Regions from separate parts of the Streptomyces sp. NPDC031474 genome, predicted to be linked through region 1. Evidence: predicted binding sites of a transcription regulator. Region 1 holds the regulator's gene; the other holds the start of a gene.
What was found. The regulator HspR, encoded in region 1, represses chaperone genes until heat shock. The targets are predictions, from matches to a motif close to TTGAGNNNNNNNNNCTCAA.

Region 1 (14,665 bases):
GGCAGCCAGGAGGGCTTCACCACGGACTGGACGCGTCAGTGCTGGGGCGACCTCTCCGAGACCTATGCCGCCGCAGCGAAGGGCCCCGTCGTCGTCTTCGCCCAGTACGCCGACACCCGCTCGATCCTCTACAACCGCGAGCTCCCCACCCTCCACCCCAACGAGAACGTCGGTCTGGACAACATCCACTTCGCCTACGAGGCTCCGCAGCCGTGGCCGAAGGAGACGCGGGCCGAGGTCGGCACCGACGCCGCGCGTGCGCAGCTTCAGTACAACGATCCGACCAAAGCGCACTACGTCGACCCCAAGACGTACCCGGACCAGGACCCCACGGCCCGCAAGGCCGCCCTGGAGTCGGAGTTCGCTTCGGTGACGGCCGAACGCAGCGAACGCGCGGCCGAGAAGAAGGCAGAGCAGACGACCGGTAAGGCGGCCGAGGCAGAACAGACGCAACAGGAGGGGAAGGCGGAACAGGCAGAGCAGGACGCACCCGCACCCTCTGCCGCCGTCCCGTTGTGGCAGGTCGGTTTCACTCCCAAGCCGGTCCTCATCGAAACCGGATCGTCGGGCCCGGGCGCCGCCTCGACGGCACCGCCGACGCCCGACCTCCAGAAACAGACAACAGGACCGGGACTGGGATGAGCGCGAAGGCGAGCAAGAAGCAGATCCCCAAGCCTCGGCCGAAGCCGAAGACGGCCCAAAAGCCCCAACAGAGCACCCCCGGAGCACAGCGCCCCACCGCCCCGCTACCCGGCCTCCGCCGTCTCCTCCACCAGGACGAGAACGACCCCTGGGCGGTCAAGCTCCTTCCGCGGATCGTCTTCGGCCTCGCCGCCGCCTACACCCTCTTCGCCATAGCCTCCGAGAGCGGCTCCGGCTTCGTCACGGTCTGCGCCCTGATCCTCGTCGGCGCGGTGGTCTGGCTGCTCCGCCGGCGCGCGCAGCTCCTCCTGGGCCTCGGCTCGACCATCCTCTCCGCCGCGTTCACCGGCTACTTCTCCGCGGTGGGGGACTCCGTCCGCGCGTCCACCAGTGCGACCGTCACCGGCCAGGCCGCCTTCGGCTACTGGGCCCTCGCCGGCATGGCACTCCTCGGCGCGTGGATGGTGAAGGATCATCCGGGCCGACGCGGCGTCACTGTGCTCCTCGCGGATGTGATCCTCGTCATCGCGTCCGTCGTCGGGATGTTCCTGCCAGAAGCAGGCGTACCGGTCGGTTTCCTCGCTGTGATCGCGGTCCTGGCGCTGCGCGGAAGCACCGCGAAAGCGGTTGTGGCCCGTTCCCGCCGGGCACTGGGCCGCCTGCGGCCGCGCAAAGCCACTGACCCGACGGACAGTTGAGGCTCGTGTGAACTTTTCGTCTCGTCACTGTGCCAGATCGGCACATGCTTTGCAGATGCGTTGCACCTGGTTGACGGGTCGTTCTAGAGTCCCCTCCGATCACGGATCACCACGGGGGACAACACACATGCGTATGGCCAGCCATACGGTGCTGCACGCGCGCCCTGCGCGCGGGCCGGTACGAGGGTCGACGGCGGGTGCCCACATACCCGACGCCGCCCTGCCCTGCCAGCGCCGACCGGACGTCTTCCAGCACCCGCTGCTGGAGGCGTCGACGGACATCCCGGACAGCTCTCCCCACACCTCACCCGAACAGCGCCACCAGCACCTGGTCCTGCTGCGCACCGCCCGCGACCTGTGCGCTTCCTGCCCGTTGTGGGCGGAATGCCTCCAGGACGCCGTCGCCCACGCCGAGCCCTACGGCTACGCGGCCGCGACCACGCTGGAAGACCGCCGCTGGATCCGCCGCGCCCTCGCCATCGGCGACCCGAACGGCAATTTGCCCACCCACCCCACGGACGGCCCCGCCTCCGCAACCGGCACCGGCACCGGCACGAGCTCCGGCACCGGCTCGGGCGACACCTCCCGCCGACTGCTCCGGCTGCGCTCCCGCACCACCGACGCCGCCGCCCGGCACGCCGCCGAGCGAGGCCTGCCCGAACTGGAGCAGGTCCTCGACGCGTTCGACGCCCGTCAGGATCAACTAGCCTCCTACCAGCGGCAGTTGCCCGCGATACCGAGGCAGTTGCACGAGCACACCGCCGCACAGTCACCCCACAGCGACAGACATCCCCACCCGCACGCACACCCGGAAAGCAGGAGCGAGGACATGGCAGCGGCCGAGTCCGGGCAGCGGATCGCCTTCTCGTACGAGGATCCCGCCCAGGCCGTACGACAGGCTCTGCTGGCCCCCCTGGTCCGCTCCGCCCTGCCCACGCTCGACAGCCTCGAGCAGCTGGTCACGATGCTGGCGAGCGTGCCCGGCGGCGACATCGCCCCGGAGCTGCCGGAGAACCTCCGCGCCGTACGCAAGGCGGTGGAGGCACTGGCCCCGCCCCCCGAGGACGCCGGCCGGCGCTCCTCCGGTCCCACCGCACCCACCACCGCCACCGCCCCCGCCACCGGCACCGGCAGCCCCTTCCGCGCCCTGACGGGCTCGGTCTCCGTCGAACTCGCCACCACCGACCCGGTGGCGGCCCTGCGCCGCGACTTCCTGGAACCGCTGCTGCGCGAACTGGCCTCCTCCCTCGCCAACATCGAGAAGGTGGCGACCATGCTGGCCGCGACCTCGGACGGCGACGAGGTCCTCCTGGAGCCGATCCGCGCCGCGCTCCAGGGCATCCGGGCACGCCTCCCGCACCCGACTACCCCTTCCGGGGGAACGACCGCAGGCACCGCCCGCCAGTCCACCCCCCTCCCGGCTCACGCGGCCGCCCCCAGCATCCGAGCTGCCGTGGAAACAGCCGTGTCAACGTTTCCCGGCCCTTTCTCCGCCCGCGACGTCCTGCGCGCACTCCCGCCCGGCATCTACGGCGACCCGTCGAAAACGATCAGTAACGTCCTGTCCGCGCTGGTCAAGTCGGGCCGCCTGCAACGCCTCGCCCGCGGCACGTACGCTCGCACCGTGGACGTCGCCATGGACGTCACCGCGGACGTCCCCGATCAGGACGAGGCGAAGAGCGCCTGAGCCGGACCCGTGCCGGACCCGAGCGAGAAGGAACCGAGACCCCCGATGACCGAACCGACGCCGCCGCCTTCGCCTCCCGCCACGGCGGACGCCCAGGTGCACGTCTTCTCCCCCAACGCCGGCCTGATCGACGGCGTCCCGGTCACCGCCCCGCCCTACGGCGACATCCAGGACGTGGTCCTGTCGATCCTCCAGCAGCGAGCCCAACAACTCGGAGCCCCCACCCCGGCCACGATCACCGACAACCGCTACGGCGGCGCGATCCGCCTCCTGATCCACCCGGACGGCACAACAGAACAACTGGGCTGAACGGCTTCGACTTCCGCCTGGACTTCCGCTTCGGATTCAGCCCCGCTTGGGCCCGGTGATCGCCTCACCGACGACGAATCCCTTGGCGGGGCCTTGGGGACGGGAGCTCGCCTGGCAGAAGTCGACCTTCAGCAGAGGCCCGGAGGGCGAGTGCCTCTACCTCGCCCCCACCCCCGACGGAACGATCCGCCTCCGCGAGAGCGACACCCCGGACGTCATCCTGTCCACCACCCAGGAAACCCTCGCCGACCTCCTGCGCCACCTCAGGGCGCGCTGACCTCGTCGATGTCGGCCAGAACCGCACGAGCCCTCTTGATGTTCATCTCGATAATCTTGCGCTCGAATTTGCGCGGTTCACGCGCATAGCGGGCCTTACCCGCTTCGGAGGTGAAAGCGGTGGCCGGAACAGCGTCCTCGCCGGGCGGAATGAACTTGGGAATCTCTTCGAACGCCGCAACGGCATAGGCGACGGCTTTGCGCAGCTTGTGGTGCTCCGACTCGGGCGTGTTGAGGAGCTCCACACCCGCAGACTCGGAGATCCGGAAGGCGACATCGGCGAATTCCCCCGGATCGATGATCTTCGACGGTTCCGCACCGCCGAACGCGGGCGGAGGAGGCGGGGTCTCCTCCGCCATGCGAAAGGTGAATCGCCGGGTCGTTCCGCACTGCCGACAATCGCCCTCGTACACCGCCACGATGTCATCACCGTGCTGTTCCAGGCGGTGTCGGCGCTCGAAGTCGCCGGATCCGCACTCACAGGCGTGAAGGTCCATGTACAGATGCGCTTCGGACGATGAGCGTGCTGTCAACATGACATGATCCTAAGGGCTGTTCGACGATTTCACAGGTGAAGGCACGGGGGAGGAACATCACGTGGACGGGGCGGTCACCGACGCACAGATGCAGGCTCAGCAGTCACGGTTGATCGCAACGGCCGAACGTGAACTGAGCGCCGTGGCGTCCGTCGTCCTGGGAGAGCGGTTCGGTTCGTTCGACCGGCTCGAGACGGAGGACCTGCGCTTCGTCCTGGTGGACGCACAGGGCAGTTCAGCGAACTTCCTGGTGGATGCCATTCCCATGGAGACGGGCGTGATCGCCGGCACGGCGGCGAACACGACGTCGGACCACTACATCGTCCAGATATCCGACCGTCTCCCGGTCGAGCAGCTGACTCGGGTCCTCGCCCATGAGATCGGGGAACTCATCGCCGTACGCGACCGCTCCGGCCAGGGATTGGCACCGGTGCGCGAGAGTCTGTTGGACCAAGGGGCCGAAATCGGTGACCGACGTGAGCTGTCGAGCCAGGACCACGGTGTCATCGGCGAACTCAACTGGCTTGCCGCCCGAGCCTCCGATCTGGAATTCCCGGAGCAGCAAAGGGCCGAGTCCCGTGCCGAACTCTCCGCGCTACTGGACCAATGCGGTATGCGTCCAACGGCCGCCATCACGGAGCCGGACACCTACAACGCTGAATTCAGGGCAGCTCAGATACGACTCTTCGCATCCGCGGAATTCCTCTCCTACGACGCCGACAGCCTCGTCGACGCCCTCGCCCGCCCCATAGAACAACTCCCCCCGGCCGACGCCACCGCCCTCCAGGCATCCCGCGACGCGGCCCTCCGTGCCCAACGGCAGGTCGAGGCGTTCATCGGCCGGCGTGACGTCACCATGCCCCTCCCCGGCTACGACCAGAACGGTCTCCCCCTCCCCCGCGACCAGTTGGCACCCGCCGCCGCGCAGTGGGCGGAGTACCGCGCCCAGGTCAGTCAGCGCACCGTGCAGTCGCTGGCGGGGCAGCTCGCGGCCGGGCGGTTCCCGTTGCGCCAAGTAGTCATCGGCGGCGGAGCAAGCCTCACCGGACGCAGTCCGGACGCGCTGCTCATCGACGGCGTCGGCCGGTGGCACCTGGACCCCGGTGCCGGCATCGTCCAGTCCGCCGACCAGGACCGCGATCTCGCCCAGTGGATGGGCGTCGACCCGTACGCGGCGGTCGAGGATCCCAGACACCGCATCTCCATCCACGCCGTCCGCGTCTGGGAGGACCAACTCGCCACCCAGGGCGACCTGGTGAACGGCCACGCCCGGCTGCGCCTCGGCCGGAACGGCGAACTCCTCGCCGAAGTACGTCCGTTGGGCGAGGATGGCAAGGAGAGCGCGACTCCCCTCTGGGTGGCCTGCGACGGCACGCCCAGCATCGCCACCGGTCTGACCCCGGAGGTCGTACCGGGCATGCCGCGCGGCGACTTCGCCGTGGAGAGCCGCGCCGAAGCCGTACGGCTGATCGGCGACCGGCTCCGGGAGCTGGAGGGGCAGGGGACGGCCGGTGCGGGCGCGATGCGCGCCTGGCTGACGCAGGCCGAGCGGGGCGGCGCGGACACCCGTACCGTGCTCGACGCCCTGAACTCCCCCGCGTCCTCGGCACTCAGGGACGCCCTCACGGCCGGTCTGGAGCCCGACGCCGCCACCCGCATGGGCAACTGCTTCACCGCCCTCGACTCGACCCGGAAATGGGAGTCGGCACGTGAGGCCGCGCCGGGGCGGGCGCTGCTGGGCGACGAGGTCGCCGAGAGCCGTTTCGACGCCCACGCCGCCAAGGAGTGGATCGTCGTGGGTTCGGGCGGAACCGCCGTCGCCAACGCGGAGATCATCCTGATCCAGAACCGCGAGGCCCACGTCACGATCATCGGCTCGAAGCCGCCACCGGCACTCCAGCACCAGGTCCAGTTCCCGGCGATGCAGGAGAAGTACGGGCACGGCGAGAACGGCGAGAAGCGGCTGTCCTTCGTCGAGGCCCGCGTCGGCGCGATCGAAACCTACCAGGACGACCAGGGCGTCACCCGCTTCCAGGTCCCCTACGCCGACCAGGACACCAAGGAGCGGCACGTGGCCCGCGGCGACGGCTACGTCACCAGCCTCGGCCGCACCAACCCGCTCCCGCCCGCCCTCCAGGACCTCGCGAACGAGGTGCGCGACCGGGGCGGCGAGATCTCCGGGGACCTGCTGTTCGACAGGGACGACCAGTACATCGGCTACGGCCTCACCTTCGCCGTGGACGGCCACGAACACCGCGTCGACGTGGACGGCGCGGCCTCCTGGCAGCTCCCGCGCGAGGTATTCGCCCCGGAGACGGGAATCCAGGGCGAGCTGAACCGGATGGGCGTGCGCGGTCTGCCGTCCGAGACCGGCAACGCGGCCCCCGGCTTCTCTCCGATCGCCCGCCAGAGCGCCCTGCGCGCCCGCGCCGTCGCGGCGGCAGCGGCCGGCGACGAGAGCGCCGTACGACGGACCTCGACCGTCCCTGAACGCTGGCGTCGCCCAGAACAGAGCCAAGTCAAGGAGACAGCGACCGCCCCGGTCCCCACCCCCTCCGTCCCCGGCTCCCACCTCTGGCAGCTGGGCATGCCCCAAGGCGCTACGACCCGACCGGCGGCCCCCGCCCGGCAACCGCAGCAACAGCCGCCCGCCCACGAACCCCCGACCCCGACCCCGACCGTCGGCATGGGCGACTGACCGGCCGTGAACAACAGCGAAGGGGCCCGGAGTCGAAACTCCGGGCCCCTTCCCATATACACCTCAGTCGGTACACCTCAGTCGGTGCGCATCAGTCCGACGACTGCTGCCGCTTCGGCCGCCACACCACCAACGCGCTGGTCTGCTGTACCTCCTGGTACGGCACCAGGTCCCGTCGGTACGACGCGTGCACCGCCGCCTCGCGCTGCTGCATCGCCGCGGCCGCGCCGTCCAGCGCGGCCTCCATCTCGGCCACCCGGGACTGCAGGGCGGCCACCTGGTTCTCCAGTTCGATGATCCGCTTGATGCCGGCCAGGTTGATGCCCTCGTCCTGGGACAGCGCCTGCACCGTGCGGAGCAGTTCGATGTCGCGGGCCGAGTAACGTCGGCCCCGGCCGGCGGTGCGGTCGGGGGAGACGAGGCCCAGGCGGTCGTACTGGCGCAGCGTCTGCGGGTGCAGGCCGGAGAGCTGGGCCGCCACCGAGATGACGTAGACCGGGGTCTCCTCGGTCAGTTCATACGGCCCACGAAAACTGTCACTGCGCCGACGGCCGTCCATCACTCTCAGGCTCCCTTCGCGGCCTCGAACAGCTCCTCCCGCGGGTCCTCGCCCGCGGTCGCCTCGCGATACGCCTCCAGCGCGTCACGAGCCTTCCCCGACAGGTCCTTCGGGACACTCACCTCCACGGTGACCAGCAGGTCGCCGCGGGTGCCGTCCTTGCGGACCGCGCCCTTGCCCCGCGCCCGCATGGTACGGCCGTTGGGCGTGCCGGGCGGCAGTTTCAGGGTCAGGGACGGTCCACCGAGCGTCGGCACCTTGACCTCGCCGCCGAGGGCCGCCTCCGTGAACGTCACCGGCACGGTCACCGTCAGGTTGTCGTCCTTGCGGCCGAACACCGGGTGGGGGTCGACGTGTACGACGACGTAGAGGTCGCCGGACGGGCCGCCCCGCTCGCCGGGTGCGCCCTTGCCACGCAGGCGGATGCGCTGCCCGTCCGTCACCCCGGCCGGGATGCGGACCTGCATGGTCCTGGAGGACTTGGCGCGCCCGCTGCCCTTGCAGTCCAGGCAGGGATGCTCGGCGATGAGGCCGCGGCCCTTGCAGTCGGGGCAGGGGTCGGTGAGGGAGAAGCCGCCGCCGGAGCCCCGCGCGACCTGGCCGGTGCCGACACATGTCGGGCACACCCGCGGCGTGCCGTTCTTGTCGCCCGTGCCGGAGCACGCCTTGCAGGGGGCCTGCGAGGACATGCGCAGCGGGACCGTCGCACCCTCGATGGCTTCCGTGAAGGTGAGGGTGACCTCGGTGTCGATGTCCTGGCCGCGCCGGGGCTGGGTACGGGTCGTGCCCGGGCCGCCGCGGTTGAACAGGCCGCCGAAGACGTCCCCGATGCCGCCGCCGAAGCCGCCGGAGGCCCCGCCGGTCTGGGCGCCGCCTCCGAAGAGGTCGCCCAGGTCGAAGTTGAAGGAGCCGCCGCCCGCTCCGGGGCCCGGGCGGAAGCCGCCGTTGCCGAAGAGGGCGCGTGCCTCGTCGTACTCCTTGCGCTTCTTGGGGTCACCGAGGATGTCGTTCGCCTCGGAGATCTCCTTGAAGCGCTCCTCCGCCTTGGCGTTGCCCTTGTTGGCGTCCGGGTGGTACTCGCGGGCGAGTTTCCGGTACGCCTTCTTGATCTCGGCCTCGGTGGCGTCCTTGGGGACGCCGAGGACCTTGTAGAAGTCCTTCTCAATGAAGTCCTTGGTGCTCACCCTCGACGTCCCTCCTCTCGTGTAGTCACGACGATCGCCGCAACGATCGCGTCAAGCTCAGCCCTCGTCCGGGCCACCGCTCTCCTTGTCGTCCGCCGCCGCCGTCTCGGCCTCGTCGGCCTTCGTGGGCTGCGCGCCGGGCTGCGGTTCGGCCACGGCCACCCGCGCGGGGCGGATGGTTCGCTCGCCGATTCGATACCCAGGCTGCAGAATCGCCACGCACGTCGTCTCGGTGACGTCGGGCGCGTACGAGTGCATCAGGGCCTCGTGGATCGTCGGGTCGAAGGGCTCGCCCTCCTTGCCGAACTGCTGCAGGCCCATCTTGGCGGCCACGGTCTCCAGCGATTCCGCGACGGACTTGAAGCCGCCGAGGAGTTCGCCGTGTTCGCGCGCGCGGCCGATGTCGTCGAGCACGGGCAGGAGCTCGGTCAGGAGGTTCGCGATGGCGATCTCCTTGACCGCGATCCGGTCGCGCTCGACCCGACGGCGGTAGTTCTGGTACTCGGCCTGGAGGCGCTGGAGGTCCGCGGTGCGCTCGCCGAGCGCGGTGCGCACCTGGTCCAGCTGGGCCACCAGACCGGCTGTCTGGTTCGCGTCCCCGGCCGGGGCCGCCCCCTCCGCCGAGGCGGAGGAGGGGGCGGCCTTCGGCTCGGCGTCTTCAGGGGTGGCGCCGGAGGGGACGTCGGGCTTCTCCTCGAAGCCCGGGGTCTCCTCCGTCACGCGGCACCGTCCTTGCGCTCGTCGTCCACGATCTCGGCGTCCACGACGTCGTCGTCGGCCTTGGGGGCCTCGGCGCCGGCGGACGCGCCACCGGCGGCCTGGGCGCCCGCGTCGGCGTACATGGCCTGGCCGACCTTCTGGGAGACCGCGGCGACCTTCTCGGTGGCCGTGCGGATCTCCGCGGTGTCCTCGCCCTTGAGCGCGGCCTTCAGCTCCTCGACGGCGGCCTCGACCTCGGTCTTGACCTCGCCGGGGACCTTGTCCTCGTTGTCCTTGAGGAACTTCTCCGTCTGGTAGACGAGCTGCTCGCCCTGGTTGCGGGCCTCGGCGGCCTCGCGGCGGCGGTGGTCCTCGTCCGCGTACTGCTCGGCCTCCTGGCGCATGCGGTCGACCTCGTCCTTCGGCAGCGAGGAGCCGCCGGTGACGGTCATCTTCTGCTCCTTGCCCGTGCCCAGGTCCTTCGCGGTCACGTGCATGATGCCGTTGGCGTCGATGTCGAAGGCGACCTCGATCTGCGGGACGCCACGCGGGGCCGGCGGCAGACCGGTCAGCTCGAACATGCCGAGCTTCTTGTTGTAGGCCGCGATCTCGCGCTCACCCTGGTAGACCTGGATCTGAACGGACGGCTGGTTGTCCTCGGCCGTCGTGAAGATCTCCGAACGCTTCGTCGGGATCGTCGTGTTGCGCTCGATCAGCTTGGTCATGATGCCGCCCTTGGTCTCGATGCCGAGGGACAGCGGGGTCACGTCGAGGAGCAGGACGTCCTTGACCTCGCCCTTGAGGACACCGGCCTGGAGCGCCGCGCCGATGGCGACGACCTCGTCCGGGTTGACGCCCTTGTTGGCGTCCTGACCGCCGGTCAGCTCCTTGACGAGCTCGGCGACGGCGGGCATCCGGGTCGAACCGCCGACGAGAACGACGTGGTCGATCTCGGAGAGGTTGATGCCGGCGTCCTTGATGACGTTGTGGAACGGCGTCTTGCAGCGCTCCAGCAGGTCGGCCGTCAGCTGCTGGAACTGGGCGCGGGTGAGCTTCTCGTCCAGGTGCAGCGGGCCCTCGGCGGACGCCGTGATGTAGGGGAGGTTGATCGAGGTCTCGGTGGACGAGGACAGCTCGATCTTCGCCTTCTCGGCGGCCTCGCGCAGACGCTGCAGCGCCATCTTGTCCTTGGCGAGGTCCACGCCGTGGCCGGCCTTGAACTGCTGCACCAGGTAGTCGACGACACGCTGGTCCCAGTCGTCACCACCGAGGTGGTTGTCGCCGTTGGTGGCCTTCACCTCGACGACGCCGTCACCGATCTCCAGGAGGGACACGTCGAAGGTGCCGCCGCCGAGGTCGAAGACGAGGATCGTCTGGTCGTCCTTGTCGAGGCCGTACGCGAGGGCGGCGGCGGTGGGCTCGTTGACGATGCGCAGGACGTTGAGACCGGCGATCTCGCCGGCTTCCTTCGTCGCCTGACGCTCGGAGTCGTTGAAGTAGGCCGGGACGGTGATGACCGCGTCGGTCACCTTCTCGCCCAGGTAGGCCTCGGCATCCCGCTTGAGCTTCTGCAGGATGAACGCGGAGATCTGCTGCGGGTTGAAGGGCTTCCCGTCGAGCTCGATCTTCCAGTCGGTGCCCATGTGACGCTTCACGGAACGGATGGTCCGGTCCACGTTGGTCACCGCCTGGCGCTTGGCGACCTCGCCGACGAGCACCTCACCGTTCTTCGCGAAGGCGACGACGGACGGCGTGGTCCTGGCACCCTCGGCGTTGGTGATGACGGTGGGCTCGCCGCCCTCCAGAACGCTGACGACGGAGTTGGTTGTGCCCAGGTCGATGCCGACCGCACGTGCCATGGTGATCTTCCTCCAGCTGACTTGAGTGGAACGGACTCAAGTGTGCACGAGGCTCGCCACTGGGTCAACAGACCTGAGTCGTACCCACTCAACTCTTATCCGTTCCTTACACGCAATCCCGCGTTGACCTGCGAGGACACGGAACCACCGGTCCGCCGAATCTCGGCCCGAGGGGGACGGTCATCGGACTCGGGTTGACGCCGAGGCGCATACACCGGAGCCCGCCGGGCATCGAAGCGATCGCTGGAGGGGCTGGGAGGAGCGACGGACCGGTCGGTCGCCCGGCCCGCGGACCGGGCGACCGACCGCGCGGCCGACCGGGCGGAAAGGCGGACGGAAGAACGGATGCCGGCGCCGGCCCGGGTGGCGGAGGTGGCGGACGCGGGACCGGACGGGGAGCCGGACGAGGAGGCGGATCGGAACCCGGGCCGGGATGCGGACGGGGAAGCGGACCGGGAAGCGGATCTGGAGCCGGGCCGGGGTCGGCGAGTGCCACGCGCGCGTGGCGGCCCGTACACCGAGACCCGCAGCAGCCCGATCACGACGACGAGCGCCACGCCCGCCACCCACCACACCGCCCGCACGTCCGCCCACCCCGCGTGCACCAGCACCCCGACGAGCACGGCCGAGAAGGCCGCGAGGCCGAGCAGCACGGTCACCCCCTGGGCGGTGAGCCCGAGCCGCCGCAGCCGGTGGGCGAGATGGTCGGGCGCGCCGCGCAGCAGGGGCCGTCCGGCCAGCCGTCGCGACGCCGCCACCAGGACGACGTCGGCCCCGGCGACCGCGGTGAGCGCGAACAGCACCCCCGTGCCGACGAGCGGATCGTGCCCCGCGCGGGCGACGACGGCCGCCGCGGCGAGCAGGAACCCCGTGAAGAGCGACCCGCACGCGCCGAGCGCCACGCGCGCGGGAGGCCAGTTGTGCATGAGGAACCCGGTCAGCGCGGCGGCGAGCACGCTCAGCAGCACCACAAGCCCGTCCATCACCTCGACGGCGACGCACGCGGCGACTCCGAAGGCGGTGACGACCCCGACGGTCCCGGCCACCCCGTCGGCGTGGTCGAGCGCCCTGAAGGCCAGCGCGCCGAAGGTGATCCAGCCGACGCCCACCATCCCGGAGACCACACCGGTGTCGCCGTACGGCACCACGAAGGCCGCCGCGACCGCCGTCCCGAGGACGAGGAAGGGCACCTTGAGCCGCCACACGTCGGCGATCAGCCCGAGCGCGGCGACGGCGCCCCCGGCGACGAGCAGCACCTCGATGCCGTCCCCGAGCGGCGCGATGCCCGTCCAGTCCCCGGCGACCGCGACGAGACAGGTGGCGAGCACGACGGCGGCGCCCCCGAACAGCGGAACCCGTCGCTGCCGCTGCCGCCGGTCGAGCAGCCCGAGGCGCAGAGCGGGCACGCGCAGCAGCGCGGCGAGGACGGCGGAGAGGAGCAGGGCGGTGGCGGCAGCGACGATCCCGTAGAGCACGGATATAAATTAGTCATAAATGTACCAATTTGGTACGAATAACACGGCCGGTTTACGGCCGAATCCAGACCCGCCCCTGAGGCAACCCTCAGCGACTCAGATCACTCCGCACCCCGCTACAGTGCGACGCACAATAAGGGGTACTCTCAGACGGACTGCATAAGTTACCGCTTAGTAATCTCCACCGAAGTCCCCTCGCAGGCCCGAGGAGCCCCGAAATGCAACTCGCCGCGATCATCGTGTCGCTGGTCCTGACCGTGGTCGGCGTCGCGCTCCTCGCACGCGCCATCGGTCAGTTCGTCCGGTACTTCAAGCTGGGCCAGCCGGTCCCGGCCGGAGCCCGGACAGACAACCCCTACGCGCGCAGTGTGACGCTGGTACGGGAGTTCCTCGGCCACACGCGGATGAACCGCTGGGGCATCGTGGGCTTCGCCCACTGGTTCGTGGCGGTCGGCTTCCTGACGCTGCCGCCGACCCTCGCCCAGGCCTTCGGCCAGCTCTTCAAGGCCGACTGGACGCTGCCGGTCATCGGCGACTTCCTGCCGTTCGAGCTCTACGTCGAGTTCATCGGCGTGATGACGACCCTGGGCATCGCCGTCCTCATGGTGATCCGCCTGCTGAGCCTGCCCTCGCGGGCCGGCCGCAAGTCCCGCTTCGCCGGCTCCAAGGCCGGCCAGGCCTACTTCGTCGAGTACGTCATCCTCACCATCGGCCTCGCGATCTACACACTGCGGGGCCTGGAGGGCGCACTGCACCACGTGGACCACTACGAGGCCGCGTACTTCGCCTCGTACCCGCTGGTCCTGGCCTTCAAGGGGCTGAGCGTCGCGGCGCTGCAGAACCTGGTCTACCTGGTCGCGACGATCAAGATCGGCACCTCGTTCGTCTGGATGATCGTCGTCTCGCTCAACACGAACATGGGCGTGGCCTGGCACCGTTTCCTGGCGTTCCCGAACATCTGGTTCAAGCGCAACGCGGACGGCGCCACCGCCCTGGGCGGCCTCCAGCCGATGACGTCCGGCGGCAAGCCGATCGACTTCACCGACCCCGGTGACGACGACGTCTTCGGCGTCTCCCAGGTCGAGCAGTTCTCCTGGAAGGGCCTGCTGGACTTCTCCACGTGCACCGAGTGCGGCCGCTGCCAGTCGCAGTGCCCGGCCTGGAACACCGGCAAGCCCCTCTCCCCCAAGCTGCTGATCATGTCCCTGCGGGACCACGCCCACGCCAAGGCCCCCTACCTGCTGGCCGGCGGCGGCAAGACGGCGGAGGGCGAGGAGAAGGCGTCCGAGGAGCAGCTGGCCGGTGTGCCCGCGTCCGCTCTCGCGGAGGCCGAACGGCCCCTCATCGGCACCGCCGAGGAGAACGGCGTCATCGACCCGGACGTCCTGTGGTCCTGCACCACCTGCGGCGCCTGCGTCGAGCAGTGCCCGGTGGACATCGAGCACGTCGACCACATCGTCGACATGCGCCGCTACCAGGTGATGATCGAGAGCGCGTTCCCCTCCGAGGCGGGCACGATGCTCAAGAACCTGGAGAAGAAGGGCAACCCCTGGGGCCTGGCCAAGAAGCAGCGCCTGGAGTGGCTCAAGGAGGTCGAGTTCGAGGTCCCGGTCGTCGGCAAGGACATCGAGGACCTCACCGAGGTCGAGTACCTGTACTGGGTCGGCTGCGCGGGCGCGCTGGAAGACCGCGCGAAGAAAACGACAAAGGCGTTCGCCGAGCTGTTGCACATCGCGGGCGTCAAGTTCGCGATCATGGGCGGCGACGAGAAGTGCACGGGTGACTCCGCCCGCCGCCTCGGCAACGAGCCGCTGTTCCAGGAACTCGGCATGGAGAACGTCGCCGCGCTGAACATGGCCTTCGGCGAGGAGACGGACGACGAGGGCAACGTCACGCCCGAGTCGAAGAAGCCGAAGTCGGCAAAGAAGATCGTCGCGACCTGCCCGCACTGCCTCAACACCATCGGCAACGAATACCCGCAGCTCGGCGGCGACTACGAGGTCATCCACCACACCCAACTGCTCCAGCACCTGGTGGACGAGG
Region 2 (14,665 bases), on a different contig from region 1:
CTCGACGCCGCGCATCAGGTCGACGCGGGCGGAGAGCGCGGCGTCCAGCTTCTTGACGCCGGTGTCGAGTTCTTTGCCGCTCAGCGTCGGCTGGTCGGTGAGGGAGGCGAGGTAGGCCTCGGCCGTGTCGACGTCGCCGCCGGTGACGGTGGAGTCGTAGGAGGACACCGCCTCCTGGGGCGCGCCCTCCCGGAAGTCGGCGAGGGCCGCGTCGGAGCGCAGCCGGGCCTGCTGCGCGGCGGCGGTGAGGGCGTCGCGCTGCTTGGTGTCGGCTTCGGTGGAGACCTTCTCGGTGGTCGTCCGGCCGGTGACGGGGTCGTAGTCGGTCTCGGTGGTCGTCGGCACGTTGAGCGCCGCGAGCAGCAGTCCCCGGGCCGCGGAGGCCTGCTGGACGGCCGTGTCGAGCTCGGCGAGGGCGTATGCGCCGGAGCCGGCCCGCGGCGGCATCTGCTCGGCCAGCCGGTCGACGAGGACGTGGAGGGCGGCGACGGCCTCGGAGTACGCCTGGTGCGCCTGGAACGCCGTGCTCTTGCCGGTGAGGGCCGACTGCCGTACGGAGGGGACGGCTGCGAGGGCCTTGCGCAGCGCTTCGGAGACGTCCGTCCCGGTGGTCAGCTCGCGCGTCTGCCGGTCCACGCGGGCGCTGCCCTGCGTGGAGGGCGCCTTGGACTTGGCGCGGCCGGCCGCGACGTAGGCGGTGACCTCGTCGCGTTCGTCCGCCAGGGACTGGGCGAGGGCGACGGCGTCCTGGGTCTGTTCGGCGAGGGTGACCAGGTCCTGGGAGTCCTTCAGCTGCCCGGAGGCGGCGAGGATCGAGGGGGTGCCGGCCCCGGCGACGGCGGCGGCCACCACGGCCACCGCGACGATCAGCCGGTTGCGTACGTGGGTGGGGCGGCCCTTGCCGACAGGGGTGCGCTCCGCGCCCCCCTCGGAGGCCGTCTGCCTGCCTGTACGCCGAGGCCGCGTCTTCTGCACCGGTGCTCGCATTCCTGACTCGTGCTCCATGGGCCGGATGTGTCGCTCCGTCAACTGGTGCGTACGTCCGGTACGGTTCCCGACCCTCCCAGTGCCGGTGGGCAGGGGTCGCGCATCGGTTGTCCCGCCACCCGAAGGAGTGAACATCGGAGGGGAGTTGGCGGGCAAGTTCCTCTGGCGTGTGCAGGGGCCTTGCCCGGCAGGCCGGTTGGACGTGGGCGGCGGGCTTTGACAGTATTCGCCGCCACGCCTTCCCGGAGTGCTTCATTCCTACCCAAAGCAGGCGTCTGACCTGCGGCGGTACGGCTGTTCGGCGCGCGATGCCAGCCTTTTGCGAAGGCTGTGAAGGGGTCGTGCAGACTGGCCGAATGCGTACGGAACTTGTGTCGGAGGCCGGCGATCGGGCCCGCCCCAACGAGGACTTCGCGGGTATCGGACTTTCCGCCTCCGGACAGGGCGGTTCGCTCGTCCTCCTGGACGGAGTGACGCCGCCGCGGGGCGGCGCGGGCTGTCTGCATTCGGTCCCCTGGTTCACCGCGCGATTGGGCGGCGCGCTGACCGAACTGACCGTTTCACTCCTGGATGTTCCGCTGGCCGAGGCGCTCGCCCTCGCCATCGCACGTACCGCTGGGGCCCATTCCGAAACCTGTGACCTTTCTCACCCACGCACCCCACAGGCCACAGTGGCCCTGGCGCGCTGGTCGCCGGAGACGGTCGAGTGCCTGGTCCTGTGCGACGCGACGCTGCTGCTGGCGTCGCCGGGCGGCACGGTGACCGCCGTCCAGGACGACCGGCTGGCGCGACTGCCGCGCGCGCTGCTGAGCAGCGCCGAGGTCGTCGACGGCACGCTGCGCAACAAGGAGGGCGGGTTCTTCACGGCCGCGGCCGATCCCGCGGTGGCGGCCCGCGCGGTGACCGTGACCGTGCCGCGCGCCGAGGTGCACGCCCTGGCCGCGCTGTCGGACGGGGCCACCCGCTGGACGGAGCTCTTCCGCGAGGGCGACTGGGCGGCCCTGTTCGCGCTCCTCCGCAAGGAGGGTGCGGGGGCGCTGGTGGAGCGGGTCCGGGAGCTGGAGCGGGCGGACGACGGCGCCGGGCGGGCCTTCCTGGGCTGGGCGAAGACGCATGACGACGCGACGGTGGTGCGCGTGGAGCTGTGAGGCGGGGAACGCCGAGGCGTGGGAGTTCCCGTGAGGCGGTTACGGCCGCCGGCTCACTTCTCCATGCCCCGGTTCAGCTGCTGCAGCAGGCGGGCCAGCTCGCCGACCTCTGCGCGGTCCCAGTCGGAGAAGTGGCTGACGTACCGCTCGCGGCGGGCGTTGCGGACCCGCCGGACCCGGGTGCGGCCCTCCTCGGTGAGGTCGACCAGCCAGGCGCGGCCGTCCGCGGGGTCCGGCTCGCGGGCGATCAGGCCGAGTTGCTCCAGGGCGCGCAGCTGGCGGGACATGGTGGCCTTGCCGACGCCGATGTAGGCGGCGAGTTCCGTGGCGCGCCGGCGGCCGCACTCCTCCAGCCGGACGAGGAGGCCGTAGGCGGCGGACTCCAGGTCCGGGTGGACCTCGCGGGCCATCTCGCCCTGGTTGGCGCGGGCGCGGCGCAGCAGCACCGTGAGCTCCCGCTCCAGGGACAGGAACTCGCGGTCGTCCCGCTCCACGCCGCGCGACGACGCGTCGCCGCCCGTCTCCCTGCGGTCCCCACGGTCCTCGTGGTCGTCGCGGTCCTCGTGGTCGTCGCGGTCCTCGTGGTCGTCGTGCACGTCAGCACCCCTGATGTTCGCCGGTCGCTGCCTTCGGTGCAGCTCTTCAGTATTTCGCAGGCACAGGCCAGGGGCGGTTCCCAGGCCCGCTTCAGGCATGGCGAAGGCCCGGGTCTCCCTCACGGAACCCGGGCCTCGCCTTTCCCGCAGCGTCCGTCACGCCGCCACGGGAACCTCCGGCGTCGCGCCGTTCGTGGCGGGCGCGAGCGCCAGCTCCAGGACCTGACGGACGTCCGTGACGGCGTGGACGTCGAGCTTGTCCAGCACCTCCGCGGGGACGTCGTCCAGGTCGGGCTCGTTGCGCTTGGGGATGATCACGGTGGTGACCCCGGCCCGGTGCGCGGCCAGCAGCTTCTGCTTCACGCCGCCGATGGGCAGGACCCGGCCGGTCAGGGAGACCTCGCCGGTCATCGCCACGTCGGTACGCACGAGCCGGCCGGACAGCAGGGACGCGAGGGCCGTCGTCATGGTGACGCCGGCGCTCGGGCCGTCCTTCGGGACCGCGCCCGCCGGGAAGTGGATGTGCACGCCCCGGTCCTTCAGGTCGCCGACCGGCAGCTCCAGCTCGGCCCCGTGGCTGCGCAGGAAGCTGAGCGCGATCTGCGCCGACTCCTTCATCACGTCGCCGAGCTGACCGGTCAGGGTCAGGCCCGCCGCGCCCGTCTCCGGGTCGGCCAGCGAGGCCTCGACGTACAGGACGTCGCCGCCCGCGCCGGTGACCGCGAGGCCGGTGGCGACGCCGGGCACGGCGGTCCGGCGCTCGGCCGGGTCCTGGGCGGACTCGGGCACGTGGTGCGGCCGGCCGATGAGGGCGCGCAGCTCCTCGTCGGTGACGGTGAACGGCAGCTTCCGCTCGCCCAGTTCGTGCTGGGCCGCGACCTTGCGCAGCAGTCGGGCGATGGACCGCTCCAGGGTGCGCACGCCCGCCTCGCGGGTGTACTCGCCGGCGAGCTTGCGCAGCGCGCTCTCGTCGAGCGTGACCTCGTCCTTGTCCAGGCCCGCCCGCTCCAGCTGGCGCGGGAGCAGGTGGTCGCGGGCGATGACGACCTTCTCGTCCTCGGTGTAGCCGTCGAGGCGGACCAGCTCCATGCGGTCGAGCAGGGCCTCCGGGATGGCTTCCAGCACGTTGGCGGTGGCGAGGAAGACCACGTCGGACAGGTCGAGCTCGACCTCCAGGTAGTGGTCGCGGAAGGTGTGGTTCTGCGCCGGGTCCAGGACCTCCAGCAGGGCGGCCGCCGGGTCGCCCCGGAAGTCGGAGCCGACCTTGTCGATCTCGTCGAGGAGCACCACCGGGTTCATCGACCCGGCCTCCTTGATCGCCCGCACGATCCGGCCGGGCAGCGCGCCGACGTACGTGCGGCGGTGGCCGCGGATCTCGGCCTCGTCGCGGACGCCGCCGAGGGCGACGCGGACGAACTTGCGGCCCATGGCGTGCGCGACACTCTCGCCCAAACTGGTCTTTCCGACGCCCGGCGGGCCTACGAGCGCGAGCACGGCGCCGCCGCGGCGGCCGCCGACCACGCCGAGGCCGCGCTCGCCGCGCCGCTTGCGCACCGCCAGGTATTCGGTGATCCGCTCCTTCACGTCCTGAAGGCCGGCGTGCTCGGCGTCCAGGACCGCCTGGGCGCCCTGGATGTCGTACCGGTCCTCGGTCCGCTCGTTCCACGGGAGTTCGAGGACGGTGTCCAGCCAGGTGCGGATCCATGAGCCCTCGGGCGACTGGTCACTGGAGCGCTCCAGCTTGTCGACCTCCTTGAGGGCGGCCTCGCGGACCTTCTCGGGCAGGTCGGCGGCCTCGACGCGGGCGCGGTAGTCGTCGGACTCCTCGCCCTCCTGCTCGCCGTTGAGCTCGCGCAGTTCCTTGCGGACGGCCTCGAGCTGACGGCGCAGCAGGAACTCGCGCTGCTGCTTGTCGACGCCCTCCTGGACGTCCTTGGCGATGGTCTCGGCCACGTCCTGCTCGGCGAGGTGGTCGCGCAGTTGGGAGGTGGCGAGCTTCAGACGGGCCACCGGGTCGGCGGTCTCCAGGAGCTCCACCTTCTGTTCGGTGGTCAGGAACGGCGAGTAGCCGGAGTTGTCGGCGAGCGCGGAGACGTCGTCGATGGCCTGGACGCGGTCGACGACCTGCCAGGCGCCGCGCTTGCGCAGCCAGGCGGTGGCGAGCGCCTTGTACTCCTTGACGAGGTCGACGACGTGGCCGGGCAGCGGGTCGGGGACGCTCTGGTCGACCCGGGTCCCCTCGACCCACAGCGCGGCGCCCGGTCCGGTGGTGCCGGCGCCGATCTGCACCCGCCCGCGGCCGCGGATCAGCGCGCCCGGGTCGCCGTCGGCCAGTCGGCCGACCTGCTCGATCGTGCCGAGCACACCCGTGCTCGCGTAGGTCCCCTCGATGCGTGGCACCAGGAGTACCTGGGGCTTGCCGGGTGTTGAACGGGCGGCGGCCTGGGCGGCCTCCACGGCGGCGCGCACGTCGGTGTCGTTGAGGTCCAGCGGAACCACCATGCCGGGGAGCACGACCTCGTCATCGAGGGGCAGCACGGGCAGGGTGAGCGGTGTGGACGTCGAAGCCATGATCTCCCCTTAGGCAGTCAAGTTGAGCTATGCCGACTCAATGCGCGGGCCGCTTCGAATGTTCCCCGGGATCGCGCCCGTTCGCTGTGGGCGATCACGGCTGTCGGCGCGGGGGCGGCGCGCCTACCGTCATCGAGTAATAGCCGAAAGCGTATGACAGTCCTTACGGGAGGTCGTTGTGGAGCGGATCGTGCGGGCCTGGGTGGACGGCTGGGTCGTGTCGCGGGGGGCCGCGCCGCCGGTGGACGAGCCGTGGGGCTGCACCATCGACGTGGGGATGGGGACCCATCACGTCACCCGGCATGTCCTCGGCGCGACGAACGACGCCGTCGAGGAGGCGGACGTGCGGAAGGCGGCGGGCGCGGTGACCGGGGCAGGCGTGTGGCTGAAGGTGTTCACGGACCCGGCGACGGTCGGGGCCTGGCTGGGGCCCAGGTGGTGGGTCGATCCCGAGCCCGGCTATCTGATGACGGCCGCGCTCACGGACGTCCCGCCCGGCCCGGTCCCCGACGGCTACCGGCAGCGCACCTGGTCGATCGGCGGAGTGACCCGCACCATGATCGCCGCCCCGGACGGTTCCCTGGCCGCGCGCGGGCAGATCGCCCCGACCGGTGCGACGGCGGTCGTCGACCAGATCGAGACGTCCCCCGCGCACCGCCGCCGCGGCCTCGGCGCCCTCGTCATGCGGACGCTCCAGCGCGCGGCGGTCGACCAGGGCGCCCGGACCGGCGCGCTGGGCGCGACACCGGAGGGGCGGGCGCTGTACGAGTCGCTGGGGTGGCGCGTCGAATCGCTGTTGACCAGCGCGAAGTTCACCGGGGACAGGGGGGACACACAGGGGTGACGTCCGGCGGTCACAGGGGCGCACCCTTCGGGCGCGCACGACCGGGCACGCCCCTTACGCCCCCGCCCCGTACCCCGTCCACTTCCGGCATTCACCCCGAAGCGCCCCTTCGCTCCGACCACAATGCGCTTATGACCGATGACTGGAAGCGACGTCTCGACGCCCTCCACGCGGAGCTGGTGCGCCGTGACGACCCCGTCGCCTGGGTGACGGAGGCGGACGCGGTCGAGGCCTCCCGGCGTTATCCGCACATCGCGCTGCGCGGGCCCGTCTTCGGCATCGCCGTGCAGGACCCGGCCGCCGCGGAGCAGGGCTGGCGCCTGCTGAAACCGGTGGTGGACAGCATGCCCCAGCAGGCCCGGGACGGCCTGAACTCGCACCTGTGGTTCAAGGCGAAGGACGGCACCGACGATCCGGCCGTCCGACGCGAGCTGCTGGCGGCCGTGGCCCTGCTGGAACGGGCCCCGGCCGACGAGGTGGAGGCCCTGGGCGTGCGCTACCGGGTGGTGCGCGGCGACGAGTTCGCCCGGACCGGCGACGACGGCCTGGAGCCGCCCCGGCCCACCGACCCCGAATCCGCGGCCCTTTCCTGGGAGGACCAGGGCGCCTGCCCCTCACCGGACGTGGGCTACGTCCTGGACCCCGACCGGGACGAGGGCCCGATGGCGGGCGCGCTGCGGCTGGGCCTGCGCGACTTCACGTACACGGGCGCCCACTTCCCCGCCGAGGTGCGCGCGGACTCGGAGCGGGCGACCAGGACGCACCCGGACGTGGTCAGGCTGCCCGTGGGCTTCTCGGTCGCCGAACGCGACGACTCGGGCTGGACCCCGTGCGGCTCCCTGTCGGCGACCCCGCACGAGGCGCGCCGCACGCTGTACGAGGGGATGGCCCGCGTGTGGGCGATGCTCTACCGCTTCGACGAGCGCAAGAAGGCCCTGTACGGGCGGGCCGCGGAGGCCTTCCGGGCGGCCGGCCGTGCCGACGAGGCGCGCGTGGAGGGCCGTCTGTTCCGGATCTGCCGCGTCGAACGAATGATCCGCCTGGGCCCGGACGGCCCCGAGCCGCCCCGCCCGTCGGACGCCGACGAGTACGGCCCCATGAAACTCCACCCGACCCTGCACGAGGACGGCACGGTCAAGTACGACGACTGACCACGGGGCGGGCGCTCTACGCGGTTCGTACGGCCGTCGCGGGCAGGGGGGTTCGGGCGGCCCACCGTCGTACCCACGGCCAGGTCCCCACCCCTATCGCCAGCGCGATCAGGTGGCCCCAGTTCGTCATCGGGTCGGTGAAGGCGATCAGGTCCTGAAGGAGCATCCCGCCGAACGCGGCGAGCAGGGGCCAGCGCAGCCAGGGCCTGAGCAGCCCCGCCAGGGCGCCGACGCTCGCGGCGACGCCGAAGCTGATGCCGTAGTCGAGGCGGTGCAGCGAGCTGTGGGGCAGCCGGCCCGCGAGGACGGCCAGGCCCACCGGGACCTCGGTGGCGAGGGTGGCCAGGACATGCCCGAGCAGGAAGACGACGGCCGTCCGCACGCCGCCCATCCGCCGTTCCAGGGCGCTGAGGACGACCAGGAAGCCGAGCGTGAACGGCGAGGCGAAGCCGCCCGCCACCCACAGCGCGCTGCCCAACAGCACCTGCACCGGCGTCTGCCACAGATGCGCCACGTCGGTGCTGGAGCCCTGCTGCAGGGCGCTCACCAGGCCGGGGTCGGCGTGCTCGGCGAAGAACGAGGTGACGGCGAGGACGGCGGCGTACCCGAGGGTGAAGGGGACGGGGACCCGGAGCCGGGGGCGCGGGACGGGGCGGGGGCTCGCCTCGGGCGGTGGCCCGACGGTGCGGGGAACGCGCTGGCCCGGGATGCCGTCCAGCAGCCCGGAGACATCGGGCAGGGACGGGCTCGTGACCGGTGCCGTGCTGTCCACCTGACGCGCTCCTTCCGTTTCACCCCACCCTTCGCGGCGCCCCCGCCCGCTGTCTGTGACCGACGCCACGCCTGAGTCGATTCACAGAAACATCTGAGGGTTCTCTGGGCTGTTTCTCATCCGTTCCAAGCCCGCGCCGAACCTGCTCGGATCTTTTTCCGAACACTCGTACGTCAACCCCACCCGTCACGCTCACCATTCCCTCAACAAACCGCCAGGAAGGTGCCAGGATGGACCGATGCCCATCCCGTACGACATCCCCGACGCACCCGAAGTCCTGGACCGTCGCGAGGGCCCCTATGGCGAGGTAGTCCTGCGCAGACATGGGGAGTTGCTCCAGATCATCGCCAACGGCTGCTTCCTGATGGACACATCGGACGGCCGCTCGGAGCGACTGCTGGTCGACGCCGCGCTGGCCGCCCTCGGCCCCCGCCCCGACGGCAGTCCCGCGCCCGGACTGCTCCTCGGCGGCCTGGGCGTCGGCTTCTCCCTCGCGCACGCCGCCGCCGATCCCCGCTGGGGCGGCGTCACGGTCGTGGAGCGCGAACGCGCCGTCATCGACTGGCATCTCGACGGCCCGCTGGCCGCCGTCTCCGGGTCGGCGATCGCCGATCCCCGGACGAAGATCGTCGAAACGGATCTGCTCGATTACGTCAATGAGACATGCGACACGTTCGACGCGGTATGCCTCGACATCGACAACGGGCCCGGCTGGACGGTCACCGAGGGCAACGAGAGCCTGTACTCCGCGGCCGGACTCGCAAGCTGCGCACGGGTGTTGAGACCTGGTGGAGTACTCGCGGTGTGGTCGGCCCGACCCGATCCGGTATTCGAGGGAACCATGGGGAATGCCGGGTTCCAACAGGTGCGTACCGAAGAGATCCCGGTTGCCCGAGGCGTGCCGGACGTCGTGCACATCGCCGTCCGACCTGGATAGCAAAGGCGAGGTGACTCCGGGTACGTTGCATCCCTGACGCCGATCATTTACGCGTCAACCGCAGTCATGCGCAGAAAAGGGATCACCCCACTGGTCCCGGAAAGCACACTCAGGGGCGGGCGATGGAGCAGACACACACCTCGCACAACAACACGACGACGGCGACTCCGGGAGCGCAGCGGCGCGTCCTGGTGGTCGAGGACGACCCGACGATCGTCGACGCCATCGCGGCCCGCCTGCGCGCCGAGGGATTCCTCGTGCAAACGGCGGGTGACGGCCCCGCGGCCGTCGACACGGCAGAGGCCTGGCAGCCCGACCTGCTGATCCTCGACATCATGCTGCCGGGCTTCGACGGTCTGGAGGTCTGCCGTCGTGTGCAGGCGTCCCGTCCGGTGCCGGTGATGATGCTCACCGCGCGCGACGACGAGACCGACATGCTGGTCGGGCTCGGCGTGGGCGCCGACGACTACATGACCAAGCCGTTCTCGATGCGGGAGCTGGCGGCGCGCGTGCATGTGCTGCTGCGCCGGGTGGAGCGGGCCGCGATCGCGGCCACCACGCCCCGCAGCGGGATACTGCGGCTCGGCGAGCTGGAGATCGACCACGCGCAGCGCCGGGTGCGGGTCCGCTCGGAGGACGTGCACCTCACGCCCACCGAGTTCGACCTGCTGGTGTGCCTGGCGAACACCCCGCGCGCGGTGCTCTCCCGTGAGCAGCTCCTCGCCGAGGTCTGGGACTGGGCGGACGCCTCCGGCACCCGCACGGTCGACAGCCACATCAAGGCGCTGCGCCGGAAGATCGGCGCCGAGCGGATCCGCACGGTGCACGGCGTGGGCTACGCGTTGGAGACCCCGACGCCATGAGCTCCGGGCCGGACGGACCGAGAAGCCCCGCTCCCGGGTCAGGGGAGCCCTGGGGCGGCGTACGCCCGTTCTCGATCAAGACGAAGCTGGGTGCGCTGGTCGTCATCTCGGTGCTGATCACCACCGGGCTGTCGATGATCGCGGTGCACACCAAGACGGAGCTGCGCTTCATCACGGTCTTCTCGATGATCGCCACACTGTTGATCACGCAGTTCGTGGCGCATTCGCTCACCGCGCCGCTGGACGAGATGAACACGGTGGCCCGGTCGATCTCGCACGGCGACTACACCCGCCGGGTCCGCGAGAACCGCCGTGACGAGCTGGGCGACCTGGCTCAGACGATCAACGTCATGGCGGACGAGCTGGAGGCCCAGGACCGTCAGCGCAAGGAGCTGGTGGCGAACGTCTCGCACGAGCTGCGCACGCCCATCGCGGGCCTGCGCGCCGTCCTGGAGAACGTGGTCGACGGCATCGCCGAGGCCGACACCGAGACGATGCGCACGGCCCTGAAGCAGACGGAGCGGCTCGGGCGGCTGGTGGAGACCCTGCTGGACCTGTCCCGCCTCGACAACGGCGTCGTCCCGCTGCGCAAACGGCGCTTCGAGGTGTGGCCGTATCTGTCCGGGGTGCTGAAGGAGGCCAACATGGTCGCCTCGGCGCGCGCCACGATGGGCTCGGGCGGCAACCACACGCGCACGGACGTCCATCTGCACCTGGACGTCACCCCGCCGGAGCTGACCGCGCACGCGGACCCGGAGCGCATCCACCAGGTCGTCGCCAACCTGATCGACAACGCGGTCAAGCACAGCCCGCCGCACGGACGGGTGACGGTGAAGGCGCGGCGCGGCCCGCTGCCGGAGTCGCTGGAGCTGGAGGTCCTCGACGAGGGCCCCGGCATTCCGCGCTCCGAGTGGCGCCGCGTCTTCGAGCGGTTCAACCGCGGAGCCGTCCGCCGGCCGCACGGCCCGGGCAGCGACGGCGGCACGGGACTGGGGCTCGCGATCGCCCGCTGGGCGGTCGATCTCCACGGCGGCCGGATCGGAGTGGCCGAATCCGAGCGGGGTTGCCGGATTCTTGTCACTCTTCCGGGAGAGTAATCCGCCCCAAGTTGACGTAAAGTTCGAAGCGGAGCCGCAAGATCCATCGGCGTTCGCGCAGTCGGACAGGTGTGATCAGGCAGTGGACCGCCGCAGGTCGGCACCGGTCCCGCACGCTCGGCGTGCGCGACCCGCATCAGCACACCCTGGTGACGCACAACCGCGCTTGTTTCCCGCCATTTCCACCCCCGAAACACGCTTTCCGATGTGACTTACACGACGATGGGCCAGCCCGGCCTGACCTTCCCCCTCTTGGGGGCGTAGCCTTTATTCCCGCTGTCCATCACCTTGTGAAGCGGAAGAGGGCGGTTGCCGCCGTGTCGCCACAGTCCCCCAGTAACGCATCGAGCATCTCGACCGACGCAGACCAAGCGGGCAAGAATCCCGCGGCCGCGTTCGGACCGAACGAGTGGCTCGTCGATGAGATCTATCAGCAGTACCTCCAGGACCCGAATTCGGTAGACCGTGCCTGGTGGGACTTCTTCGCCGACTACAAGCCGGGGGCCGCCGCGCCCTCGGCTCCGGCGGGTACTGCGGCCGCGGGGGCCGCAGCGACCACCTCCACGCCCCCGGCGCCCGCCGCCCCGGCAGCCCCGGCTCCGGCGGCCTCCGCCGCTCCCGTGCCGGCCCCGGCCGCCGCCCCGAAGCCCGCGCCCGCCGCTCCCGCTCCGGCGAAGGCTGCCCCCGCGGCCAAGCCGGCCGCCGCCGCGAAGGCCGCACCCGCGACCGAGGCGCCTGCGGGCCCGGAGTTCGTGACGCTGCGCGGCCCGGCCGCCGCGGTCGCCAAGAACATGAACGCCTCGCTGGAGCTGCCCACGGCCACGTCCGTGCGCGCGGTCCCGGTGAAGCTGCTGTTCGACAACCGCATCGTCATCAACAACCACCTCAAGCGCGCCCGGGGCGGGAAGATCTCCTTCACGCACCTGATCGGCTTCGCGATGGTGCAGGCCATCAAGGCCATGCCGTCGATGAACTGGCACTACGCGGAGAAGGACGGGAAGCCCACCCTCGTCAAGCCGCCGCACGTCAACTTCGGCCTGGCCATCGACCTGGTGAAGCCCAACGGCGACCGCCAGCTCGTCGTCGCCGGCATCAAGAAGGCCGAGACGCTGAACTTCTTCGAGTTCTGGCAGGCCTACGAGGACATCGTCCGCCGCGCCCGCGACGGCAAGCTGACGATGGACGACTTCACCGGCGTCACGGTCTCCCTGACCAACCCCGGCGGCCTCGGCACCGTCCACTCCGTGCCGCGCCTGATGCCCGGCCAGTCCGTCATCATGGGCGTCGGTTCCATGGACTACCCGGCGGAGTTCCAGGGCACCTCCCAGGACACCCTGAACAAGCTCGGCATCTCGAAGGTCATGACGCTCACGTCGACCTACGACCACCGGGTGATCCAGGGCGCCGCCTCCGGCGAGTTCCTGCGCGTCGTCGCGAACTACCTCCTCGGTGAGAACGGCTTCTACGACGACATCTTCGAGGCCCTGCGCATCCCCTACGAGCCGGTCCGCTGGCTCAAGGACATCGACGCCAGCCACGACGACGACGTCACCAAGGCCGCCCGCGTCTTCGAGCTGATCCACTCCTACCGGGTCCGCGGCCACGTCATGGCCGACACCGACCCGCTGGAGTACCGCCAGCGCAAGCACCCCGACCTGGACATCACCGAGCACGGCCTCACCCTGTGGGACCTGGAGCGCGAGTTCGCCGTCGGCGGCTTCTCCGGCAAGTCCCTGATGAAGCTGCGCGACATCCTCGGCGTGCTGCGCGACTCGTACTGCCGCACCACCGGCGTCGAGTTCATGCACATCCAGGACCCGAAGCAGCGCCGCTGGATCCAGGACCGCATCGAGCGCCCGCACACCAAGCCGGAGCGCGAGGAGCAGCTGCGCATCCTGCGCCGGCTGAACGCCGCCGAGGCCTTCGAGACGTTCCTGCAGACCAAGTACGTCGGCCAGAAGCGCTTCTCGCTGGAGGGCGGCGAGTCCGTCATCCCGCTGCTGGACGCGGTGCTGGACAGCGCGGCCGAGTCGCGGCTCGACGAGGTCGTCATCGGCATGGCCCACCGTGGCCGCCTCAACGTCCTGGCGAACATCGTCGGCAAGTCGTACGCGCAGATCTTCCGCGAGTTCGAGGGCAACCTCGACCCGAAGTCGATGCACGGCTCCGGCGACGTGAAGTACCACCTGGGCGCCGAGGGGACCTTCACGGGCCTGGACGGCGAGCAGATCAAGGTCTCGCTGGCCGCGAACCCGTCCCACCTGGAGACGGTCGACCCGGTCATCGAGGGCATCGCCCGCGCCAAGCAGGACATCATCAACAAGGGCGGCACGGACTTCACCGTCCTGCCGGTCGCCCTGCACGGCGACGCGGCCTTCGCGGGCCAGGGCGTGGTGGCCGAGACCCTGAACATGTCGCAGCTGCGGGGCTACCGCACGGGCGGCACGGTCCACATCGTCATCAACAACCAGGTCGGCTTCACCGCCGCCCCGGAGTCCTCGCGCTCGTCGATGTACGCCACGGACGTGGCCCGCATGATCGAGGCCCCGATCTTCCACGTGAACGGCGACGACCCGGAGGCCGTGGTCCGCGTCGCGCGGCTCGCCTTCGAGTTCCGCCAGGCGTTCAACAAGGACGTGGTGATCGACCTCATCTGCTACCGCCGCCGCGGTCACAACGAGTCGGACAACCCGGCCTTCACCCAGCCGCTGATGTACGACCTGATCGACAAGAAGCGCTCGGTGCGCAAGCTGTACACCGAGTCCCTCATCGGTCGCGGCGACATCACCCTGGAAGAGGCCGAGCAGGCACTGCAGGACTACCAGGGCCAGCTGGAGAAGGTCTTCACGGAGGTCCGCGAGGCCACCGCGCAGCCCGCCGCCGGCGACGTCCACGAGCCGCAGGACAACTTCCCCGTCGCGGTGAACACCGCCGTCTCCGCGGAGGTCGTCAAGCGCATCGCCGAGTCCCAGGTCAACATCCCCGACTACTTCCACGTCCACCCGCGTCTGCTGCCTCAGCTGCAGCGCCGGGCGTCGATGGTCGAGGACGGCACGATCGACTGGGGCATGGGCGAGACCCTCGCGGTCGGCTCCCTCCTCCTGGAGGGCACCCCGGTCCGGCTGTCCGGCCAGGACTCCCAGCGCGGCACCTTCGGCCAGCGCCACGCGGTCCTCATCGACCGTGAGACGGGCGAGGAGCACACCCCGCTCCAGTACCTCAACGAGGACCAGGCCCGCTACAACGTCTACAACTCCCTGCTGTCCGAGTACGCGGTCATGGGCTTCGAGTACGGCTACTCGCTGGCCCGCCCCGACGCGCTCGTGATGTGGGAGGCGCAGTTCGGCGACTTCGTCAACGGCGCGCAGACGGTGGTCGACGAGTACATCTCGGCGGCCGAGCAGAAGTGGGGCCAGACGTCCGGCGTCACGCTCCTGCTCCCCCACGGCTACGAGGGCCAGGGCCCGGACCACTCGTCCGCGCGCGTGGAGCGGTTCCTGCAGCTCTGCGCCCAGAACAACATGACGGTCGCGATGCCCACGCTCCCGTCGAACTACTTCCACCTCCTGCGGTGGCAGGTGCACAACCCGCACCACAAGCCGCTGGTCGTCTTCACCCCGAAGTCGATGCTGCGGCTGAAGGCCGCCGCGTCGAAGGCGGAGGAGTTCACCACGGGCCAGTTCCGCCCGGTCATCGGCG

Region 2: lon (endopeptidase La) is a predicted target of HspR. The motif match lies at 5,325-5,343, and genes of this name have one in related genera.

Annotation. Positions count from the first base shown of each region.
Region 1 covers NZ_JBVIJX010000006.1:437,175-451,839, forward strand. Annotated here, with positions in the region: gene ACZ5SK_RS15040 (hypothetical protein) at 1-642, shown strand, start outside; gene ACZ5SK_RS15045 (hypothetical protein) at 639-1,340, shown strand; gene ACZ5SK_RS15050 (WhiB family transcriptional regulator) at 1,474-3,027, shown strand; gene ACZ5SK_RS15055 (hypothetical protein) at 3,073-3,336, shown strand; gene ACZ5SK_RS15060 (DUF397 domain-containing protein) at 3,419-3,613, shown strand; gene ACZ5SK_RS15065 (hypothetical protein) at 3,600-4,148, opposite strand; gene ACZ5SK_RS15070 (hypothetical protein) at 4,210-6,846, shown strand; gene ACZ5SK_RS15075 (heat shock protein transcriptional repressor HspR) at 6,938-7,405, opposite strand; gene dnaJ (molecular chaperone DnaJ) at 7,411-8,589, opposite strand; gene grpE (nucleotide exchange factor GrpE) at 8,647-9,309, opposite strand; gene dnaK (molecular chaperone DnaK) at 9,306-11,147, opposite strand; gene ACZ5SK_RS15095 (MraY family glycosyltransferase) at 11,243-12,622, opposite strand; gene ACZ5SK_RS15100 ((Fe-S)-binding protein) at 12,841-14,665, shown strand, end outside.
Region 2 covers NZ_JBVIJX010000015.1:96,634-111,298, forward strand. Annotated here, with positions in the region: gene ACZ5SK_RS30515 (sensor histidine kinase) at 1-987, opposite strand, end outside; gene ACZ5SK_RS30520 (hypothetical protein) at 1,344-2,135, shown strand; gene ACZ5SK_RS30525 (MarR family winged helix-turn-helix transcriptional regulator) at 2,189-2,629, opposite strand; gene lon (endopeptidase La) at 2,888-5,302, opposite strand; gene ACZ5SK_RS30535 (GNAT family N-acetyltransferase) at 5,481-6,146, shown strand; gene ACZ5SK_RS30540 (DUF5954 family protein) at 6,278-7,297, shown strand; gene ACZ5SK_RS30545 (rhomboid-like protein) at 7,314-8,069, opposite strand; gene ACZ5SK_RS30550 (spermidine synthase) at 8,308-9,006, shown strand; gene ACZ5SK_RS30555 (response regulator transcription factor) at 9,129-9,869, shown strand; gene ACZ5SK_RS30560 (sensor histidine kinase) at 9,866-10,966, shown strand; gene ACZ5SK_RS30565 (multifunctional oxoglutarate decarboxylase/oxoglutarate dehydrogenase thiamine pyrophosphate-binding subunit/dihydrolipoyllysine-residue succinyltransferase subunit) at 11,284-14,665, shown strand, end outside.